Regions from separate parts of the uncultured Chloroflexus sp. genome, predicted to be linked through region 2. Evidence: riboswitches for the same ligand, from Rfam matches in the RefSeq annotation. Region 2 holds a riboswitch; the other holds the start of a gene.
The links. Region 2 has a riboswitch for thiamine pyrophosphate ahead of cytX (putative hydroxymethylpyrimidine transporter CytX). Riboswitches for the same ligand answer to the same signal wherever they lie in the genome.
Positions count from the first base shown of each region.

Region 1: linked by a shared signal. The riboswitch ahead of thiM (hydroxyethylthiazole kinase) and the one ahead of cytX (putative hydroxymethylpyrimidine transporter CytX) in region 2 are both predicted to bind thiamine pyrophosphate.

Region 1 is NZ_CALLJH010000021.1:106,395-110,811, forward strand. It holds gene thiD (bifunctional hydroxymethylpyrimidine kinase/phosphomethylpyrimidine kinase) at 1-497, opposite strand, end outside; gene thiE (thiamine phosphate synthase) at 500-1,162, opposite strand; gene thiM (hydroxyethylthiazole kinase) at 1,334-2,167, opposite strand; TPP riboswitch at 2,272-2,392, opposite strand; gene infC (translation initiation factor IF-3) at 2,684-3,412, shown strand; gene Q1A00_RS08575 (50S ribosomal protein L35) at 3,468-3,674, shown strand; gene rplT (50S ribosomal protein L20) at 3,840-4,199, shown strand.
Region 2 is NZ_CALLJH010000022.1:2,948-7,364, reverse strand. It holds gene mfd (transcription-repair coupling factor) at 1-984, opposite strand, end outside; gene Q1A00_RS08740 (DMT family transporter) at 1,164-2,078, opposite strand; TPP riboswitch at 2,425-2,538, shown strand; gene cytX (putative hydroxymethylpyrimidine transporter CytX) at 2,610-3,923, shown strand; gene thiW (energy coupling factor transporter S component ThiW) at 4,023-4,417, shown strand, end outside.

The sequences.
Region 1 (4,417 bases), on a different contig from region 2:
CGATAGATCACTTGCGCCGCCTGCTCCATCTCAGCAACTGCCTCGATCGCCATGCCGGTCAAGGCACGCGCTTCAGGCAAGTTGGGAGTGACAATCGTCGCCAGCGGCAAGAGCAGCTCGATCAAGGCCGTCTGTGCCTCTGGGTGCAGAAGCGGATCGCCGCTCTTAGCGACCATCACCGGATCGATAACCAGCGCGGGCCACCGATAGGCGCGCGCTTTCTCAGCAACCACGGCGATGATTTCGGCATTAGCCAGCATCCCGGTCTTAACCGCATCTACGCCAATATCGCTGACCACCGAATCGATCTGCTGGCCAACAAACGCTGCCGGCAATTCAATCACACCTTGCACACCGATCGTATTCTGCGCCGTCACTGCGGTGAGGGCACTCATGCCATACACCCCTAGCGCAGCAAAGGTCTTGAGATCGGCCTGAATACCAGCTCCGCCACCCGAATCAGAGCCGGCAATCGTCAAACAGCGTGGCAGCGCCATAGTTACTCCTTTCTATGCGCATTGGCGCGAGCGGCAGCGACAAGCGCGCGCAACTGTCGCGCCGCCGTAGCTACATCCTCGGCAGCGACCACCGCCGACACGACGGCGATGCCTTGCGCGCCGGCGGCGATAGCATCGGCAGCATTCGTCGCATTGATCCCGCCAATCGCGACGACCGGTATCGGCACGTGCCGACAAATCTCACGTAGGCCATCCATCCCGATCGGCGGTGCAGCGTCGGGTTTGGTTGGGGTGGCCAACACCGGCCCCACCCCCAGATAATCAGCGCCGTCTTGCACTGCCTGCATTGCTTCGGCCAGATTAGCTGTCGAGACTCCCAAGATCTTGTCTGGGCCGATCAAGCGGCGGGCCAACGCCGCCGGCATATCGTTTTGGCCGACATGCACACCATCGGCATCAATCGCCAAAGCCACATCGAGCCGGTCATTGACGATCAACGGCACGCCGGCGCGTCGGGTCAGTTCGCGCAAGGCCTGCGCTTCGGCAATCATCTGGCGGGTAGCAGCCGCCTTTTCGCGATACTGCACCACCGTCGCACCGCCAGCAATGGCCGCTTCGATCACCGCCAGATGCGACCGGCCCCGCGACAAGCCAGCATCGGTGACGACGTAGAGGCTCCAGTCAATGTGAGTTTTTGTTTGCATAGATGAGACATTCGGTATAACAGGCGGCAATCAACCTGCCGCACACCATCATGCAATGAGTGCGAGCTGTTTGGAGTACGGCAGTCACCCTGCCGCACTCCATAACACACCGGATGACAGGCGGCAATCAACCTGCCGCATGCGCCATCGTGCGATGCGCCCAGCCACCCCCTACCGCGCCACTGCGATGCTCTGGTCATCGCTCAAGCTGGTCACTCGCACACCAGCGCGAATCTGTTCTGCCGACAGGTGGTATATCGCATCGTAGAAGGCCACCTTGAAACTGGCTGGGCCATGCGCTTGCGGGGCGGCCAGCTCAGCCGCCAGCCCAAAACAGGCCAAGCCAGCTGCGGCAGCCAGCACATAATCGCGTTCGACCGCCGTAAAGGCCGCGATTACGGTCGTCGCTGAACAACCAGTGCCGGTCAGCGTCTTCAGCCACTCGTGACCGTTATCGATCGCCAACACCCGGCTGCCATCGGTAACAATATCGCGCTTCCCAGTGACCGCTACCACCGTCTGATACTGTTGCGCCAGCGCCTGCGCCGCCGCCACCGGATCATCGGCCTCAACTACCGCCTCAACCCCTTTCACCACGCCACCCATGCCGGCCAGCGCGCCGATTTCACCTGAATTGCCGCGCACCACCGCGACCCGCAATTCCTCAAGCAAGCGGCGATTGCTCGCCGTGCGCAGCGAGGTTGCCCCGGCGCCAACCGGATCGAGCACGATCGGGATACCCAGCTCGTTCGCCCGCTTGCCGGCGATCAGCATGGCTTCGATCCAATCAGGCGACAACGTCCCCACATTTAGCACCAACGCACCGGCCATTGCCACCATCTCGGCCACCTCTTCACGGTCGTGCGCCATCACCGGCAACCCGCCGATATGGAGTGTCACATTAGCCGTGTCGTTCATCACTACGAAATTGGTGATGTGGTGAATCAGGGGGCGCTGCTGGCGCACCCGTTCCCGCAACTCTGCGATCTGTTCGTTCAAAGTCATCGTTGCCTCCTTGCGCCAGCAAACGGATGAGCGTCGCGCAGGGACAAAAAAACCGCCCTGCCGCGGCAGGACGGTGAGTTTACAATATACGCAGACCGTGCGTCGGACTGCGCACTGCCCTTCCCTCCGCTGGCATAACCCAGATCAGGTTCAGAGGGTCGGCACCGGTGGCAATAGCCAAAGGTGCCCTCTCAGCTCGGTTCTCCCAAGCTCCCCCGGCATGCAAATTGTTAGATCCATGATAGCATAGAACGGAAGGCGGCGCAATCAGGCCAGCTCATTTGCTATTATGGAAATGAAAGAAAGACGCTTTTAAGGGGCTATTCGTTTGACGATCCCTACACAGACTGGTATAATGCAGGCTTGATGTGAGCAGAGGTTCACGTCGATATCTTATTGTCGTCTGCATAAAAAGGTTCGCCTTAACGGTGACGCTCATCCCAGCAACCCGCTTCCGGCAGGCAGTCGTCACCGCTCGAAAGACGAAGGAGTTGCGCTATCAGAGACCGGTTTCGCATCAATAATCGCATTCGCGCCCGTGAAGTGCGCCTGATCGATGAAAACGGCACCCAAGTCGGCATCGTCCCCTTACGCGAGGCGCTAGCTATGGCCGAAGAGCGGGGGTACGATCTAGTCGAAGTCGCGCCCAATGCGGTTCCGCCGGTATGCCGCCTGCTCGATTATGGCAAATTCCGCTACGAGCAGAGCAAGAAAGAGCGGGAAGCACGCCGCAATCAGAAGCAGTCAGAATTGAAGCAGATCCGGCTGATGCCGAAAACCGACGATCACGATGTCGCCGTCAAGGCGAATCAGGCAAGGCGCTTTTTGCTGGCTGGCGATAAGGTGAAGTTTAACTTGCGCTTCCGCGGTCGCGAAATGGCCCACCCGGAAATCGGGCGCAAGATGCTCGATGAGATTGCTGAGCAACTGAGCGATATTGCCGTCATTGAGCAAAAGCCGCTGATGGAAGGGCGCGTCCTTTCGATGTTGTTGGCGCCAACAGCGAAGGTGCTGAAAGCGGCCCAGCAGGCGCAAAAGGCTGCCGCTCAGCGCCAAGCTGCTGCGAACGACCAGTCAGCCCAAGCGCCGGCCGCTCCTGTGGCTACGCCGGCGAACGAAGAAGAAGACCTCGTCGATGAGGATGAGATTGACGAAGACGATGATCTCATCGACGAGGACGAAGACTACGATGACGACGAAGACGAAGATTACGATGACGAGCAGGAACGCCGGCGACGGCGCTAAGTGATACGGAACTAGTCGGTGTTTGCCGACTCGATCGGGCACAAGGAGTAGTTCAATGCCAAAGATAAAAATGAAGACGCATAAGGGCGCGAAAAAGCGCTTTAAGGTGACTGCGTCTGGCAAGTTTTTGCAGCAGAGAGGGATTCGCGGCAACAAGCGCAACCGTCCGAGTCGATCACAGCGCGCGTGGGGCAAAGATCAGCCTACCTCGCCGGCTAATCGCCGCCTGTTGCAAGTCGCGCTGCCTTACGGTCTAGAGTAAGCAAGCAAGCGGCGGGTCACTCATACCTGTCGCGAACGGTGGCCCTGCGCTGCACGCAGGGCTTTTGCTGGCCTGTGACGTTACCGGTAATTTAAGGTATAGTGCGGATGAAGTTCAGGGTTCGGTTTGCCACCCCCTGACCGATCCGCCAAAAGGAGAATAACTATGGCTCGTGTTAAGCGTGGCACAATGGTGCGCAAGCGCCACAAGAAGCTGTTAAAGCAGGCGAAGGGCTATCGCGGCGCGCGTAGCCGCCACTATAAGGTTGCTCATGAAGCGGTGATGCATGCGCTCGCCGATGCGTACCGTGATCGCCGCCGTCGCAAGCGTGATTTCCGCCGGCTGTGGATTATGCGTATTAACGCGGCTGCTCGCCTCAACGGCACGACATACAGCCGCCTTATCAATGGCCTCAAGCAGGCGAATATTGTGATTGACCGCAAGATGCTGGCTGATCTGGCTGTCCGCGATCCGCAGGCCTTTGCCCGCATTGTGGCGCAGGCGCAGGCGGCTGCAACGGCGTAATTGCGCCAAGGCGCTTAGGGTTTGATAATTTGGCAGGTAGTAGGCTCTATGCTTGCTACCTGCTTGTCTGTCGTTTCGCTCATCGGTCAATACCCCTTTAGCCCCTCTCAACCTTCCCTCGCCAGAGGCGGAGTTTCTCCCTCCCCCTTCGGAGGAGGGCTGAGGCAGGGGCCATTCTCCCCATTCCCTACCCGTTAGTGCGTGCCACCTTGGGAGAT
Region 2 (4,417 bases):
CGCATCGATTTCATGAGCATGTTGCGCCAGCAAATGAGCTTCAGCCAGCACCACCATACTTGCTGGTGGCAAATAATCGAGCAGCGTCGCTGGCTGGGGCAAGAAAAAAGGCGCGTAAAAGGCGCGGCCTTCAAAGCGCTGGCCCTCGGCCAGTTGAGCGCGGGCCGCGGCCCACTCCTCGCGTACCTCGCGGCGCAACCCGCTCAGATCGAGCGCATCGATCCGGTGCAACGCATCAGTAACCCGCCAGAGCGGAGTCTCATGCGGCGGGCCAATCTCAGCCTGTTCTAGCCGCTGCTCACTGCGCTGGGTGACCGGATCAAACCGGCGCAGACTATCGATCTCATCATCAAACCACTCGACGCGCAACGGCAACTCATCACCCGGCGGCCACACATCGAGAATAGCACCACGCCGGCTCACTTCACCGGGAGCTTCGACCATAGCCGCGCGCTGATAGCCATTGGCAAGCAGCGCCTGCGCCACCTGCTCAACCGGCAGCCGCATCTCGCGCCGCAACTGGATCGTGGCCGTATCGAGTTCGGCGGGCGGCAACGTTGGCTGCATCAGCGCCTTCACCGAGGTGACAATCACACCATTCACCGAACTAGCGCGCAAACCGCGCAACACCGCCAACCGGCGCCCGATCACATCAGCGCCGGGAGACATTTGCTCGTAGGGCAACGCATCGGCAGCGGGGAAGAGCCAGACTTGATCGGGTGCCAACCACTGGCGCAGATCATCTGCGGCGCGCTGCGCACTCTCGGCGCTGAGGGTCACGTAAAGCACCGGCTTGGCCTGCCGACGGGCCAAAGCCGCCACCAACGCCGGACGAGCCGCTGCAAACACGGAGGCCACCGTCTGATACCCGGGGCGCAAGGCAGCCGCCAGCGCCGCTAACGCGGGCAGGTCGGCGATTACTGCACCGAGCGCGCTGACACTGGTCAGCGGGAGTTGGGTGTAGGTTGTTGGCAGTGTGGTCATGCGATTATGCTGTCCGGTACTGGAGGTTGATGTTTTACCGCAGAAGGCGCAGAGCTTGATGTTTATTTATCCTTTGCGGCCTTCGCGCCTTTGCGTTTATGATCCTTTGCGGCTTTACCCGCGTTGCACGGTCACCATCCCGAACTAATTTAGTATAGTAGCACGAACAACAACAGCCATCACGTCCGGCGAGTCAGCAAGACCCCGGTCACAATCAGCAAACCACCTACCCCCTGCACCCACGTCGGCTGCTCGCCGAGCAACGGCCACGCGATCAGAGTCGCTACCAGCGGAATAGCGCATCCGTAGATCGCAGTGCGGGCGCTGCCGGCGACACGCACACTATTATTCCACAGCACATAGGCCACTACCAACGCCAGCAAAGTGGCGTAAAGCAGCCCCAGCCACGCATTGAGACTCACACTTGTCCATGCCACTCGGCCCCAATCAGGAATACTCACCAGCAGCATCCCCGGCACCCCGGTCACCATCGTCCACGCGGTAATGGCTAGCGGCGAAAGTCCTTGGCCGAGCGTGCGCACGCCAAGCGTATAGATCATCCAGCACAACGCCGCGCCGAGCATCAACAGATCACCCAACAGCCCACTCCCGCCGAGGCTGAGACCGCGTTCGGCGACCACCAACGCCACGCCGCCGATCGCCAACGCGATACCGGCCGCCATCATACCCCGCACGCGCTCGATACCGAGCAAGGCAGCCGCCAGCGCTACCCACGCCGGCGTAGTCGCGATGATCAACGAACCATTCGCCGCCGTCGTAAGGGTCAAACTGTAGGTAAAGAGGGCCTGATAGACCGTATTGCCGGCAAATCCAATCCAAAACAGCTTCCACCACGTCGCCCGGTCAGCGGGCAGAGCACGCTGCCCCTCACGCCAAAAGGTAAAGGCCAACAGCAGCACACTGGCGCTAGCAAAACGCAGAGTGGCAAAAGCCAGCGGCGGAATCTCGGTTAAGGCGGCTTTGACAATGCTAAAATTCGCCCCCCAAATCAACACAACCAGCAGCATCGTCAGATCGGTGCGGGTCAACCCGGCAAACACGACCGGCTGCTCGACGCGAGTAGTGGTAGTCACAGACCCCTCGCCATGCACTAGAACCGGCGGATTTCGCCGGTATATGATGTAGGCTACCATGTATTATTGGTACCATCCAGCGTCTACAGGCGGATATTTGGCTGATCAGGGAAGTAAGGAAAGGCGCTTCCGTCATCGCGCGGGTGCTCGGCGTCCGTAGAGCAGACTGTATTCCGCTCCGGTCAATCCGCTGGGCGCGGTGGGAGGCCCCCCACCCCCGGCCTTTCCCTCACACGGGGGAGGGGGAGGCTCTCTTGGCGGACTATCGTCTCTTGATCTAACGTCAATAGTTCTGTATAATATGTACTATACAAATAAATAGACCGCTTTGCCGCTCCAAGCAAACGGTAAAAGCTAGGGGAGTCAGGAGAGCCTGACTGAGAGGATAGCCCGACTGATGCTATCGACCCTCGAACCTGACCTGGGTCATGCCAGCGTAGGGAAGCAACCGGTGGCATCTGCCGCTGATCGCCCCAAGGTCAGCGGCATTTTGTATGCCGGCGCCTCCCCAAGCAATGTGGAGGTATCAGAATGGAGCCAGAAACCACAGTTTCACCACTCACCCCAATCCCAACTCACCGTCGTCCGTTTCATTTCAGTGACGCATTCACGCTATGGGCAAGCCTCGGCGTCGGATTACTGGTACTGCAAGCCGGCGCACTCCTTGTCCCCGGTTTAGGGTTTGGTACAGCGATGGCAACAATACTGCTCGGCTCAGCCATTGGCGTCGTTCTGTTAGCACTTGTCGGCGTGGTCGGCAGTGATACCGGCGTCGCAACTATGGCTGCCCTGCGACCATCGCTTGGCATACGCGGCTCATTATTGCCAACCATCGCTAATATTGTCCAACTGGTTGGTTGGGGCACGTTTGAAATCATTGTGATGCGCGATAGTGCGCATGCGATTGCTCAACAGCTCGGCACCTTTTCACATCCGGTGCTTTGGACACTGATCTGGGGTACGTTGGCAACGCTCCTCGCGTTTGGCGGCCCCTTGCTGGTAGTGCGCAAGTTTCTGAAGCGGTGGGGCATTTGGCTGGTTTATGCAGCTACAATCTGGCTAACCATTCAACTTATCACCCGCTATGACCTAACAACTATCGTCAACCACCGCGGAACCGGTGAACTTACCTTTGGGATCGGGATCGACCTTGTGATCGCGATGCCACTCTCTTGGCTACCGCTGATTGCCGACTATACCCGCTTTGGCCGGTCGGCGCGACAGATGTTTTGGGGAACTGCGCTTGGCTATTTTCTGGCCAATGTGTGGTTCTATGCCCTTGGCGCCGCGTATGCGCTCGTGCTTGAGAGCGGTGATTTCATCCGGTCAATCTTGCTCACAAGCGGCGGGCTATTTGCGCTGGTCGTTATCCTCCTTGATGAGACCGACAACGCGTTCGCTGATATCTACTCAGCCGCCGTGTCAACCGGCAACATCGTACCCCAACTCGCAACCGCATGGCTCGCTATCGGGTACGGCGTGGTATGCACCGTCCTTGCCCTACTTGTGCCAATCGGGCAATACGAAGCATTCCTGCTCTTGATTGGCTCGCTCTTCGCCCCCCTCTTTGGGGTGGTGCTGGTCGATCATTTCATTATTCGGAAGCGGGCTATTGACCCGACTGCACTCGACCAACAGAACGGGATGTACTGGTACCTATTGGGCTGGAATTGGACAGGTCTCTTGGCGTGGGTGATCGGCGTCGGTACGTTTCAGTTTGTGACCCGAATGCTTCCTGAGGTAGGCGCGACCTTGCCCGCCCTCTTTGTTAGTGGGCTGGTCTACTGGGTCATCGCCCGAGTCAGACTGATGCAACCGTTACCCGTCGGTAAACAACGTGGTTGAGTAGAAACACAGCCGGTCGCCGGGAAACTGTGCCGACCGGCTAAACACCTATGGCCTATCACCTATTTCAGTCATCCTACTGAAACACCGGAGGTTCGTATGCCGGTTCATAGTCGCCTCATCGCGCGAGCAATCGTACTCATTGCCATCGGAGTCGCGCTTGCGCCATTTACATCGTTTCCAATCGGCATTGCCCGCGTCAATCCAACCCAACATTTTATCAACGTAGTAGCAGCAGTGACGCTCGGCCCGTGGTGGGCAGTCATTATCGCCGCAATCATTGCTATCATTCGCAATGCGATGGGAGTAGGCACAGTACTAGCCTTTCCGGGCGGGATGATTGGCGCCCTACTTGCCGGCCTCGTCTACCGCTACACGCGCAACGTCTATTTGAGCGCACTCGGTGAAATTGTTGGAACCGGTATTATCGCTGCGGTGGTTAGTGCACTGATTGTAGCCCCGATATTTATGGGTAAAACAATGGCAGTAGGCGT